DNA from 2 places in the Nitratireductor basaltis genome. Region 1 is predicted to be linked to the other one. Evidence: riboswitches for the same ligand, from Rfam matches in the RefSeq annotation. Region 1 holds a riboswitch; the other holds the start of a gene.

What was found. A riboswitch is a leader RNA that binds a small molecule or an ion and turns the genes downstream of it on or off. The one in region 1 is predicted to bind thiamine pyrophosphate.
Region 2: it holds a riboswitch for thiamine pyrophosphate, as region 1 does, so the genes downstream of both, thiB (thiamine ABC transporter substrate binding subunit) here and thiC (phosphomethylpyrimidine synthase ThiC) in region 1, are expected to answer to the same signal.

Annotation. Positions count from the first base shown of each region.
Region 1 is NZ_JMQM01000001.1:2,330,065-2,336,862, reverse strand. Features, by position in the region: gene thiC (phosphomethylpyrimidine synthase ThiC) at 1-1,597, opposite strand, end outside; TPP riboswitch at 1,686-1,814, opposite strand; gene EL18_RS11245 (alpha/beta fold hydrolase) at 1,969-2,757, shown strand; gene EL18_RS11240 (PAS domain-containing sensor histidine kinase) at 2,784-3,986, shown strand; gene EL18_RS11235 (c-type cytochrome) at 4,022-5,269, opposite strand; gene EL18_RS11230 (GMC family oxidoreductase) at 5,266-6,798, opposite strand, start outside.
Region 2 is NZ_JMQM01000002.1:495,502-502,299, reverse strand. Features, by position in the region: gene EL18_RS14790 (tyrosine recombinase XerC) at 1-486, opposite strand, end outside; gene EL18_RS14785 (ABC-F family ATP-binding cassette domain-containing protein) at 542-2,359, opposite strand; gene EL18_RS14780 (thiamine diphosphokinase) at 2,359-3,006, opposite strand; TPP riboswitch at 3,118-3,224, shown strand; gene thiB (thiamine ABC transporter substrate binding subunit) at 3,255-4,256, shown strand; gene thiP (thiamine/thiamine pyrophosphate ABC transporter permease) at 4,292-5,869, shown strand; gene thiQ (thiamine ABC transporter ATP-binding protein) at 5,866-6,591, shown strand; gene EL18_RS14760 (M48 family metalloprotease) at 6,709-6,798, shown strand, end outside.

The sequences.
Region 1 (6,798 bases):
AGAGGTTGAACTGATCCTCCCAGCGGAACTCGAAGCGCGCGCGCGACAACGCGTCATCACGGATTTTCGCCGCCGGATGACCCTTCGCAAGGTCTGCGGCATGGGCCGCGATCTTGTAGGTGATGACACCCGTCTTCACGTCATCGCGGTCCGGAAGACCCAGATGCTCCTTCGGCGTCACATAGCAAAGCATGGCTGTGCCGAACCAGCCGATCATGGCTGCACCAATGCCGCTCGTGATGTGATCGTAGCCAGGCGCGATATCGGTCGTGAGCGGTCCAAGCGTATAAAAGGGCGCCTCGCCGCAGACGTCGAGCTGCTTGTCCATGTTCTCCTTGATCTTGTGCATCGGCACATGGCCGGGGCCCTCGATCATCACCTGGCAATCTTTCGCCCACGCGATCCTGGTCAGCTCACCCAGCGTTTCGAGCTCGGCAAACTGCGCGGCGTCATTGGCGTCGGCGATGGAGCCGGGGCGCAATCCGTCGCCGAGCGAGAACGAAACGTCATAGGCGCGGCAGATGCCGCAGATTTCCTCGAAATGCTCGTAGAGGAAGCTTTCCTTGTGATGGTGCAGGCACCACTTGGCCATGATCGAGCCGCCGCGCGAGACGATGCCGGTCACACGGTCGACGGTCAGCGGAATATAGTGAAGCCGCACCCCTGCATGGATGGTGAAATAATCGACGCCCTGTTCGGCCTGCTCGATCAGCGTGTCGCGATAGACTTCCCATGTCAGGTCTTCGGCAATGCCACCAACCTTCTCCAGTGCCTGGTAAAGCGGCACCGTGCCGATCGGTACTGGCGAATTGCGGATGATCCACTCGCGGATATTGTGGATGTTGCGGCCCGTCGAAAGGTCCATCACCGTGTCGGCACCCCAGCGGGTGGCCCAGACCATCTTCTCCACTTCCTCAGCCATGGAGGAGGTGACAGCCGAATTGCCGATATTGGCGTTGATCTTCACGAGGAAGTTCCGCCCGATGATCATCGGCTCGGCTTCCGGGTGGTTGATGTTGGAGGGGATGATCGCGCGGCCCTCTGCCACTTCCTGCCGCACGAATTCCGGTGTCACGTGATCGGGAATATGCGCGCCGAAGCTTTCGCCGTCACGCTGTAGGGCTGCTTTGGCTTCTTCGCGGCCCAGATTCTCGCGGATCGCGATGAATTCCATCTCCGGCGTGATGATCCCGGCGCGCGCATAGGCAAGTTGCGTGACGGCCTTGCCGTCCTTTGCCTTCAGCGGCTGGTGACGGATGGGAAATTCCGGCGTCAGTCGCTCGCCCGAGACGAAACCATTGTCCTCCGGCTTCACGTGGCGGCCCTCATAGGCTTCCACGTCACCGCGCGCCTCGATCCATTTCTGGCGCAGGCGCGGCAGGCCCTTGTCGATGGAGATTTCCGCTGTCGGATCGGTATAGGGGCCGGAAGCGTCATAGACCGTCACGGGCGGCTCGCCCGCACTTGGATGAACGGCGATCTCGCGCATCGGCACGCGGATATCCGGGTGTTGCTTGCCCGGTTTGTAGACCTTGGTGGAGGCGGGAAGTGGTCCGGTGGTGACCGTGGGGGACACACTTTTCTGGTGGATGGTCATGCGTTGAGGCTCCTTCGCGCTCGCGATGAAGACCCAGTACTGCTTGGAATGATGAGGATTGGCCGCGTCGGTTCTGCCGCATTGGCAGCATCGGCAATCTGCACCGTCCCTACGCCAGTATGAACTGGATCAGGTTCGACGGGTCACTGTGCGCATTGGGCTTCAAGCCCCGCCAACAGTATCTCAGCCCCTTGCCGGGGCACCCCTGGTGGAATGGCGCGATGGTGAACATTCGAACGAGAGATTGTCAAGCCGTTCTGCGGCTGGAAATCGAGGGGACGGCCTGCCGATTTCGTCTTCATCCAGGTGGATAATAGCTTTAAGGGAACCTGCGTGGTACCGTTTTCCAAATACCTGCCGAGGGGGCACCTATGTCGGTTTTGCATCGCAACAACGTGGCTGTCCGCGGTTCTGGCGAGAAGGCGATGATGTTCGCCCACGGCTTCGGCTGCGACCAGAACATGTGGCGGCTGGTCTATCCAGCATTCGAGGACGAGTACAGGATCGTCCTGTTCGACCATGTCGGCGCCGGGAAGTCGGATCTCTCCGCCTATGACCACGACAAATACGCTGATCTGCAAGGCTATGCCGACGATGTCGTCGAGATCCTCCGAGAGCTGGAACTGAATGACGTCATCTTCGTTGGCCATTCGGTAAGCGCCATGATTGGCGCTCTCGCCTCCATAAAGGCGCCCGCACTGTTTGAGAGCATAGTCATGGTAGGGCCTTCGCCTCGCTACATCGACGAAGGGGACTACAAGGGCGGCTTCTCGCAGTCTCAGATCGAAGAGCTTCTCGATTTCCTCGACGACAACCATATGGGCTGGTCGGCAGCGATGGGACCGACGATCATGGGTAATCCGGATCGGCCTGAACTCTCCGAGGAACTCGTGAACAGCTTCTGCAGGACCGATCCCGATATTGCACGTCATTTCGCCCGCGTCACCTTCACCTCCGACAACAGGGATGACCTTTCGCGCGTGAATACCCGGACGCTGGTCCTTCAATGCGAGGAAGACGTGATCGCCGCTCCGCATGTGGGTCAATATGTGCACGAGAAGCTTCCAAACAGCGAGTTTGCGCTGCTCGAGGCGACAGGTCACTGCCCGCATCTGAGCGCACCCGATGAGGTCATCAGTGCAATGAGGAATTTCCTTTGAGCGCAACCGGGCAATTGGCGGACGGCTTGACTGAAGATCTTGAGGATCTCTACGAGCGTGCCCCCTGCGGTTATGTTTCGCTGGACCGTCACGCTCGCGTGGTGAAGGTCAACACCACCATCTGCACCTGGCTGGACAGGTCGGCAAAGGAGATCCTGGGGCGACCCTTCCATGAAATGCTGAGCGTGCCGAGTCGCATGTTCTTCGAGACGCATTTCGCCCCTCTGCTGCGCATGCAGGGCTTTTTCCACGAGGTTGCCGTCGATCTGGTGGCGAACAACGACGAACGCCTGCCCGTGCTTGCCAATGCGATGGAGCGACGGGATGCGCAGGGCAATCTGCTTTTCACGCGCATTACAGTCTTCAAGGCCGCCGAGAGGCGTCGCTACGAGCGGGAAATGGTGGAGGCACGGCGTGCCGCCGAGAAGGCCCATGCAGCGCTGGGAAAGCTGAACAATGAGCTGGAACGGCGCGTTGAGGAAACCGTCGCCGAACGGCTGAAGCTGGAACGGGCGCTCCAGAGTGAGCGAAAGCAGGGAGACCTGCGCGAGCAGTTCATAGCCGTGCTAGGGCATGACCTTAAAAACCCGCTTGCGGCCATCGATTCGGGCCTGCGGGTATTGTCTCGCGAGCAGCTGAGCGATCGCGGAGAGCAGGTGCTGAGCCTGGTGGGCAAGAGCACGAACCGCATGGTCGAGCTGATCGACGACGTTCTGGACTTCGCGCGCGGTCGCCTGGGCGAGGGCATTCCCGTGGACCGGAGTCCGCCAGGGCCGCTGACACCGGTTCTGCAGCAGGTCATCGAAGAGATCGCATCGAGCAATCCCGATCGGGAGATAGTTGTAAAGCTTGAACTGAGCAGCGACGTGGAGTGTGATCGCCATCGCCTGGCACAGATGGTTTCAAATCTGCTGGGCAATGCTGTCATTCACGGCGATCCCGAACGTCCTGTCAGGCTGGAGGCGCGCGAGGAGAACGGTCGGTTGGTGCTCAGCGTCATCAATCACGGCAAACCCATTCCGGCGGAGGTGCGCAAAAGGCTGTTCCATCCCTTCTCGCGTGGAGAGCCGGGGGGAACCCACAAGGGTCTCGGCCTTGGCCTGTACATCGCACGCGAGATCGCGGTTGCGCATGGCGGCACCTTGCGTGTCAAAAGCGACGAAATGGAAACCCGCTTCACGCTGCGCATGCCGCTGCGTGCACCGACGCCTCGTGCGCCCTCGAAGTAGCACCGAGAACTACTGCATCGGGCATCCCTCGGAACTCAGCGCTCCTTTCGGATATCCTCACGCGTGTCTTCGACGAAATCTTCAGACACGGCTGTCGCAGCATTGCCGAAAGCATTGCGCACATAAGTCGCCACGGCCGCAACCTCTTCGTCATTCAGCTTCCACTCGAATGCGGGCATGACGTGGCGCGTGGGGTAGCGTTCGGTCTGCGCCGCTCGTGCACCTTCGAGTATGATGCGTACCAGAGACGTGGCGTTTGAGGACTGTGCGAGCGAGGATTTCGCAAGCGCCGCAAACTGGCCGGGGATGCCCATGCCATCAGGGGCATGGCAGGCAGAGCATTGTGCCTCGTAGATGGTGCGGCCGAGCAGCATCTCCGGTTCATCCTCATCCAGAGGTTCGTGCTCTTCCGTGTCCTGCGCGGGGATCGAGCGGATATATTCGACGATGGCCTGCACATCCTCGTCGGTCATGTGGCTCGTCGAAATCTCGATCACTTCGGCCATGGGACCGAAGGCCGCGGTCCGATCATTGCGTCCGTGCTTGAGGAACTCGAAGAGCTGCTGGTCGCTCCAGTCGCCGATGCCGTCGTCAGCGGAGCTGGTCAGGGAAGGGGCCCACCAACCCTCTGCATAGCCACCGGTAAACGCATCGTCGCCCTCCTTCACCGCACCGATGATGTTCTTCGGCGAATGACACATGGCGCAGTGGCCTAATCCATCCACAAGATATTTCCCGCGATTCCAGGCTTCGGATCGCTCCGGATCCGGTTCGAATTCCCTGTCCTCGAAGTTGAGCATGTTCCATCCGCGCAGGGCAAAGCGCATGCTCAAGGGCCAGGGAAAATCGGGCTCGCGAACCTGCTGGCGCACCGGTTCCAACGAGTTCAGATAGGCAAAGATCGCATTGCTGTCGTCGCGCGTAACGACCGTGTAATGCGTGTATGGAAAGGCCGGATAAAGCCGCTCTCCATTGGGTCGGATGCCCTCGTTCATCGCGCGATAGAAATCTTCAGCGGTCCAGGCACCGATCCCCGTTTCCTCGTCCGGCGTGATGTTGGCCGTGTAGATCGTGCCGAACGGCGTCGGCAACGCGTAATCGCCTGCCATCGGCTTGCTCTCGTCGACCGTGTGGCAGGCAGCGCAATCACCGGCACGTGTCAGATACTGTCCGCGCTGACGCATGGTCCAGTCATTGGCATCGACGGCCATGGCGGCGGTGGAAGCCATGAGGCCAACGAGCGTTGTTCCTGCAAAGATGACGCTGCTTGATCTAACCATCATGCCTGCACCAGCGGTCCGGGATTGCTCAGATACTGCTCACGAATGGCCTGCACCGAATGGTAGGCCAGCGCTGCTACTGTGCCTGTCGGATTGTAGCCGGGGTTCTGCGGGAAATTGCCCGCACCCATCAGGAACAGGTTGGGCAGGTCCCAACTCTGATTGTAGCGGTTGGTGACGCTGTCGGCCGGGCTCGCGCCCATGATATGCCCTCCGGTATTGTGCGTGGTCTGATAGGGCACGATGGAATAGGGGCCCTCCCGGCGGCTGACCTTGTAGCTCTTCGGGTTCATCACCTTGGCGATGTCCACCAACCTGTCGGTGAGGAAGTTCGACATGTTGTAGTCGTTTTCGGTGAAGTCGAAGGTCATGCGCAGAAGCGGTCGGCCATAGGCGTCGCGATAGGTCGGATCGAGATCGAGATAATTCTGCCGGTAGCTCATCTGGGCGCCATGCGCGCCGATGCTGATCGAGTGTTGGTAGTTCTCGCGGACGGCCTTCTTGTATCGAGCACCCCATGAGGGTGTGTCTTCTGGTGTCGGCTGGTGCTCGATGGGTCGTCCGTTGGTCTGCCACTGAGCAAGATAGCCGCCCCCGATGAAGCCGAGCCCGGTGTGATCGAAATTGTCGCCGTTGAAGTCGTCCACGCACATGCCGAGCGCACCGGCGCCGACGAAAGGGTTGAACCAGGTATCGTCGTCATAGAACAGCGTCACACCTGACATGGTCTGATAGGCGTAGTTCTTGCCGACGAGCCCTTCACCGGTGCGGGGATTGTAGGGCTGCCCGATACCCGACACGAGCATCAGGTGAACATTGTGCGTGATATAGGCGGCGAGGATAACGATATCGGCCGGTTGCTCGACCAGTTCCCCCTCCGCGGTGATGTATTCCACGCCGGTTGCGCGCGTCTTCTGCTTGTCGGTCAGCACTCGAAGCACCATGGACTCGGTGCGCAGCGTGAAGTTTTCCTTCTCCATCAGAACCGGGAGGATGGTCGTTTCTGCTGTCGCCTTGGAATAATTCCCGCAGGCGAATTTCTCGCAAAAGCCGCAATAGGTGCATGGTGCCAGAGAAACGCCGAGCGGGTTCGTGTAGGCTTGGCTCATATTGGCCGAGGGACCGGGGAACGGGTGATAGCCGAGTTCCGCGGATGCCTTGGCAAAAAGCGTCGGCCCATAGACCATGTCCATGGGCGGCGTGGGGTACTCGGTGGAGCGCCAGCCCTCGAACGGGTTGCCGCCGAGCTGGATTTCGCCCTTGATATTGCCCGCCTTGCCGGCAATTCCGCACAGATACTCGAACTGCGTGAAATGCGGCTCCAGGTCGTCATATGTGACACCCCAGTCCTGGACCGTCATGTCTTCCGGGAGTGCCCCGTAGCGCTCCTCGTTGTGGGAGCGCGCGACGAAATCGGACGGCAGGAATCGCCAGGTCTGCCCGTTCCAGTGCACGCCGGACCCGCCGACATTCGTTCCCGGCAGAAACGAGCCCAGCTGACGCATCGGCAGGGCGATCTCGTTCGTGTTGTT
Region 2 (6,798 bases), on a different contig from region 1:
ACCATAGAGAAGCGCGAGTACCGCAGCGTTGCGGGCGGCGATCCATGGCTCCTCGGCAAGCTGTCCCTCGCCAGAGACAACCTTGCGTGCATCGGCAGCAGTCAGCGGCTTAGGCAAGCCTTTGGGTGCCTTCGGCGAACGTACGGCGCTAACGCCTGCGGCATTGGCCATCCCCTGGCGCTCGAGAAATCGCAGAAAGGACCGGATGCCCGCAAGGCCGCGTCCCAGGCTGCGCGCTCCCGCACCGTCGCGGCGACGCAGCGCGAGAAAGGCGCGAAAATCGGAAGGTCTCAGATCGGCAATATCCTTGATGCCGGGCGCATCGCCCAGATGCCCGGTCAGGAATTGCAGGAACTGCCGCGTGTCGCGCTCATAGGCCGTAACGGTGAGTGCGGAAAGCCGCCGCTCGCCGTCCAACCGCTTCAGCCATTCCACCCGCGCCTGCTGCAGGTCGGGTTTGGCGCTGATCAGAAATGCTTCGCTCATGCCGTGCCTCCATGCGTGCAATTTCGCTCATGGAGGTTAGCCAAGCGTGAAGGTGTCAGGCGCCTTCGATCTCTTCGCGCAGCATTTCCAGCTCAAGCCATTCTTCCTCGAGCTTCGCTCGCTCCTGGCCCTTCTTCTCAAGCTCTTGCGTGAAGCGGGCAAAGGCTGCAGCGTCTTTCGCGTAAAGATCCGGATCAGCCAGCTTCTGCTCAAGCTTCTCCATTTCGTCGGAAAGAGCCTCGATGCGCCCCGGCAAGGTCTCCAGCGCATATTTCTGCTTGTAGGAGAGCTTGGCGCTGTTGCTGCGTGTCTTTTCTCCGCCCGAACCCTTCGGCGATGAAGCTGCCTTCTCCGCACTGCGCGCCTTGCGCCGCTCCAGCTCCTCGCCCTTGCGCTGCGCCATCATGTCTGAATAGCCGCCCGCATAGATGATCCAACGGCCCTTGCCATCAGGTGCGATGGTGGCAGTGACAGTGCGGTCGAGAAAGTCGCGATCGTGGCTGACAAGCAGAACCGTGCCGGGGAAACCTTCCACCAGCTCCTGAAGCAGGTCCAGCGTTTCCATGTCGAGATCGTTGGTAGGCTCATCGAGCACGAGCAGATTGGCCGGCCGCGTCAGGAGGCGTGCGAGGATCAGACGTGCCCGCTCGCCGCCAGACAGTTCGCGCACCGGCGTGCGCGCCTGCTCCGGCTTGAAGAGGAAGTCCTTCATGTAGGAGACGACATGCCGCTCCTCACCATTGACCACCACGCTGTCGCCGCGCCCGTCCGTGAGGAAATGAGCCAGCGTTTCGTCGGGTTTCGGTGCGTCGCGCTTCTGGTCGAGCACCGCCACTTCCAGATTGTGGCCGAAGCGTATCGCGCCTTCGTCCGGCTCTAGTGCGCCGATCAGCATCTTGAGAAGCGTCGTCTTGCCCGCGCCATTGGGTCCGACAAACCCGATACGCTCGCCACGGTTGATGCGAAGCGAGAAATCGCGAACGACTCCCAGCTCGCCATACGCTTTCGAGATGTTTTTCGCCTCAACGACCAGCTTGCCTGAATCGGCTGCATCGGCGGCCTTCATCACCGCCAGCCCTTCGGCCTTCTGGAAATTGCGGTGTTTTTCGCGCAAGCTTTGCAATTCGCCAAGCCTGCGCACATTGCGCTTGCGGCGTGCGGTTACGCCATAGCGCAGCCAGTGCTCCTCGCGCGCGATCTGACGCCCAAGCTTGTGCTGCTCGCGCTCTTCTTCTTCCAGAACCTTGTCCCGCCATTCCTCGAAATGGGCAAAGCCCTTGTCGAGCCTGCGCGTGACACCCCGGTCGAGCCAGACCGTCGCGCGGGTGACGCGCTCCAGAAAGCGGCGGTCATGCGAGATCGTGACGAGTGCCGAGCTCATGCGCGCGATTTCATCCTCTAGCCATTCGATTGTCGTTAGGTCGAGATGGTTGGTGGGCTCGTCGAGCAGCAGCAGATCGGGCTGAGGAGCAAGCGCCTGTGCAAGGGCCGCACGCCGTGCCTCTCCGCCCGAGAGCGTATGCGGCTCCTCCTCGCCGGTCAGGCCCAGACTGTCGAGCATCAAGGTGACACGGTTGATGTCATCGGCAGGGCCGAGACCCGCCTCGACATAGGCACGAACAGTCTTGTGCCCCTGCCAGTCCGGTGCCTGCGCCAGATAACGAATGGTCGCGGTGGGCTGGCGAAAGATCTCGCCATCCTGCGCCTCGGCAATGCCCGCCGCGATCTTGAGAAGCGTGGACTTGCCCGACCCGTTGCGCCCGACCAGCGCGATACGCTCACCCGGCCCGACCATGAGGCTGGCCCCGTCCAGGAGGGGCGTGCCGCCGAAGGTCAGCTTGATGTCTTCGAGCTTGAGAAGCGGTGGTGCCATCAGGCAGTTTCCTCGTCATTGAGATGAGCGACCAACATCGCGCGGCCTTTTTCCAGCCGAATCGCAAGCCTGTCGGCCACATAATTTGAAAGCGTGAGCGAAGAGCCGAATTCGACCTCTACATGATCAAGCGGCCAGCGAGCGCCCTCGACAGTTAGGCCGCTCAGCGGCTCGAACAGGAGGATGCTGAAGATCGTGCCGGGCGCATAGTCGAATTCGTGCTGAACGCCCGCCGCCAGATGTCGCCCTTCCTGATTGCCGCTCGTCACCAGCGTTGGCACCCCCATCTCGCAAAGGCGCACGACCTGCGTCAGATGCAGATGGGCATGATCGGCGCGCTCACCGCCAAACGCGCCCGCAAGAACAAGCGCGGTAGCGCCTTCTTCGAGCGCATGGTCAATGGCAAGCTCGCCGTCAGTCTTGTCCTTCTCCGGTGGGAACTCGCGGGTCGGCACATACGCGAATGCATTCCGCATCGCAGCGTCTACGCTGTCGAAGTCGCCAACCCAAAGCTCCGGCGTCACGCCAAGCAGCGAAGCATGTCGCATGCCGGAATCCGCCGCGATGATGCGACTGCCTTCAAGCATGGCTGAGAGGCGGCGGGTGGGGGCAAGCTCACCGCCGAGAAGAATGACAAAACGGCTCATGGCCCGACGACTTACAGCATTGGCGCGCAAGACGAAACGTCCTTCGCAATGCCCACCCGGTACCGAATGATGACCGGGCTTGCGCCCTCTGCCCCACCGCCCTATCTTCGCGCCGATCTAACGGGGTGCCAGGCAGGTCTGCCTGAGCTGAGAGGCCAAGCCAACCCGCAGAACCTGATCCGGATCATGCCGGCGGAGGGATTAGACTGTTCAAGCAGCACCCTTCGATACACGAGTGAGAGGTGCTCATGCGCATTACCCCCTATGCCGTATCACTTGCTGCAGCCCTGCTGGCCACCACGGCTGGCGCGCAGGAGAAGCTGACGGTCTACACATATGAAAGCTTCACTGCCGAGTGGGGCCCGGGACCGCAGATCGAGAAGAACTTCGAAGCCGATTGCGGTTGCGATGTTGAATTCGTCTCCGTCGCTGATGGCGTGGCACTGCTCAACCGCCTCAAGCTGGAGGGCAAGGATACCGAAGCCGACATCGTGCTGGGGCTGGATACGAACCTGACCGAGGAAGCCCGCAAGACCGGCCTCTTTGCCCCCCACGAGACGGATCTCGCCAATATCGACATCCCCGGCGACTTCTCTGACGATATTTTCGTGCCATTCGATTACGGCTATTTCGCATTCGTCTATGATACGCAGGCGGTCTCCACACTGCCGAAGAGCATGAAGGCGCTGGTCGATGCGCCTGCCGACATGGTGAAGATCGCCATTCAGGACCCGCGCACCTCCACGCCTGGGCTGGGTCTGCTCCTTTGGGTGAAGGCTATCTATGGTGACGAGGCGCCGCAGGCTTGGGAGAAGCTGCAGGACAAGATCCTGACTGTCACCCCCGGCTGGAGCGAGGCCTATGGCCTGTTTTCCAGCGGCGAAGTGGCCATGGTCCTGTCCTACACGACCTCACCGGCCTATCACATGATCGCCGAGGACACCGAGCGTTATCAGGCAGCGCCCTTCGCTGAAGGCCACTACATGCAGATCGAGGTCGCGGGCAAGACCGTGAAGGGTGCAGACAATCCGCTTGCAGCCCGGTTCATGAGCTTCATGACCGGACCGGGCTTCCAGGATACCATTCCGGAAAGCAACTGGATGTTCCCCGCTGGCAAGACCTCCAAGCCGCTCAACCCGGCATTCCACGAACTCGTAGAGCCGTCCGAAACACTGCTTTTCTCGCCCGCAGAGGTCGCCGAGAACCGCAAGGCATGGGTGGATGAGTGGCTGTCGGTCATGAGCAAGTGATCGCCCCTGTAGGGCGAGGAAGAATCTGGGCCGGCATGGCGGCCTTGAGCTTTCTCGCCCTTCTCATCGGCGGTGCATTTGCAGGTCTTGTTGCAGAAGCTTCCGGCTCCCTGGGTGCCGCAGTCGCGGCATTCGATGGCTATCTCCTGCGTGTCATGCGCTTCACGCTGCTGCAGGCATCACTTTCGACGCTCCTCTCTGTCCTACCCGCAATCCTCATCGCCCGCGCGCTTGCACGGCATCCGCAATTTCCAGGGCGAGGCCTGATCCTCAGCCTGTTTGCGGTTCCGCTGGCGCTGCCCGCCATTGTCGCGGCCCTTGGGGTGCTGGCTCTCTACGGTCGTGCGGGATATTTGGCACCATACCTGTCGATCCTGGGCAACAGTCATTGGGAAGGCATATACGGCCTGTCCGGCATCCTGGTGGCTCATGTCTTCTTCAACCTGCCGCTGGCGGCACGGCTTTTGCTGGCATCGCTCGAATCGGTTCCGGGAAACCACTGGCGCCTTGGCGCGCAGCTCGGAATGGGACCGTTGGCCTCTTTCCGGTTCATCGAATGGCCGGTGCTGCGCGGTTCACTGCCGCAAGTGGCTGCACTCGTCTTCATGCTGTGCGTAACCTCCTTCACCATCGTTCTCACGCTTGGTGGCGGCCCCCGGGCCACAACGCTGGAGGTCGCGATCTATCAGGCATTGCGATTCGATTTCGATCTGGCTCGTGCGCTCGCGCTGACAGTGGCACAGGTCGCGCTCACACTGCTCATCGTGTTGATCCTCGCCCGCCTTGGCGCAACCATTACCGCAGATGCCAATCTGCCGACCGCGCCACGACGGATTGTTTTTGCCGGCAAGGTTGAAACCACGCTGAACAGCCTTCTCATCCTGCTCGCCCTCTTATTCGTGGCCGGGCCGATGGCAGCAACGTTCATGGCCGGAATTGACGCTGATCTTGCGCGTCTCGCCCAAGACAAGGCGGTCATTCATGCGACAGTGACCAGCCTCGTTCTCGCGACGCTTTCGGCTCTGCTTTCCGTCGTCATTTCCACCGCACTGATAATGGCGCGTCGGCAGCTGGAACTGGAGCGCCGCACCGAAGGACGCGGAATCCTTGAACATTTGAGCGATGCGGGTGCGAGCTTCGTTCTGATCATTCCCCCCGTCGTGATCGGAGCGGGCTGGTTCATTCTTCTGCGCCATTTTGGAAGCGTCTTCAGCTTTGCCCCCCTCATGGTCGTGACAGTGAACGCAGCCATGGCAATGCCATTTGCCATGCGCGTCCTTCGCCCGGCTCATGATGCCGCAAGCGCCCGCCATGAGAAATTATGTGCCAGTCTCGGGATTCGGGGCATCAACCGACTGCGGCTGGTGGAATGGCCGGTGCTTCGACGCCCGATGGCCGTGGCATTCGCATTCGCAATGGCCCTTTCGCTCGGCGATCTTGGCGTGATCGCCTTGTTCGGAAGCGACGCGGTTCAGACCTTGCCTTATCTCCTCTTGCAACGAATGGGCAGCTACCGAACCGATGATGCGGCGGGACTTGCCCTTTTTCTCGGTCTGCTGTGCTTGTTGCTTATGCTCGTTGCAAGCCGCCTCTCAAGGGAAAGACATCCATGACTGCCCCTGCCACGATCGAACTCCGTGATATCCGCTTTTCCTATCCCGGCGGAGCCGACATGGTCTTCGATCTCAAGATTCGTGCTGGTGAGAAAGTGGCCGTCATGGGCCCCAGCGGTTCGGGCAAGTCCACATTGCTCAACCTGATTGCCGGCTTCGAGCGCCCGCAAGAGGGAAGCATTCTGATTGACGGACAGGATGTGACGACACTTCCCCCCGACAAGCGCCCGGTCTCGATGGTATTCCAGGAGAACAATCTGTTTTCGCATCTGAGTGTGAGGCAGAATGTAGGCCTTGGCCGGTCTCCGTCACTGCGATTGAACGATTGTGACAGGCAAGCGGTGGAATCAGCCCTGATGCGTACCGGCCTTGGCGACAAGGCGGACCGCCTGCCTGCCGCCCTGTCCGGCGGAGAACGCCAGCGCGTGGCCCTCGCACGCGTCCTCGTGCGCAATCGCGCGGTGCTCTTGCTTGACGAGCCGCTTGCCTCCCTCGGTCCGGCCTTGCGCGAAGAGATGCTGGCGCTCATCGCTGATCTGCATCTGGAGGGCAAGATGACGATCGTGATGGCCACGCATGCACCTGAAGATGCCGGCAGGTTGACCGATCGCCTGGTACATGTGGCCGAAGGCCGCATCGCCGGCATTGGTGCAACCAAGGATTACCTCGGCGGGCAGGCTCCTGAGGGTTTCCGCGACTATCTGGGAAAAAATCGCGCTTGAGCGGCGTTGGAAAGCCGTTATTTCACCACTATGTTTACGCAAAGCCGGGATGAATGGCAGGACCTGCTTCTTGTCTTGTGGTCTTAGCTGTGGCTAGTTCCACCGCGAGACTGGCTCATGGAAATCGGAAGGATTAGCGCCCTGTCGCATTGCAGTGTCCGATCTCTGAGAATTTCGCGCGAGGTGAGGTTCGGCCGCCTGAGAGCA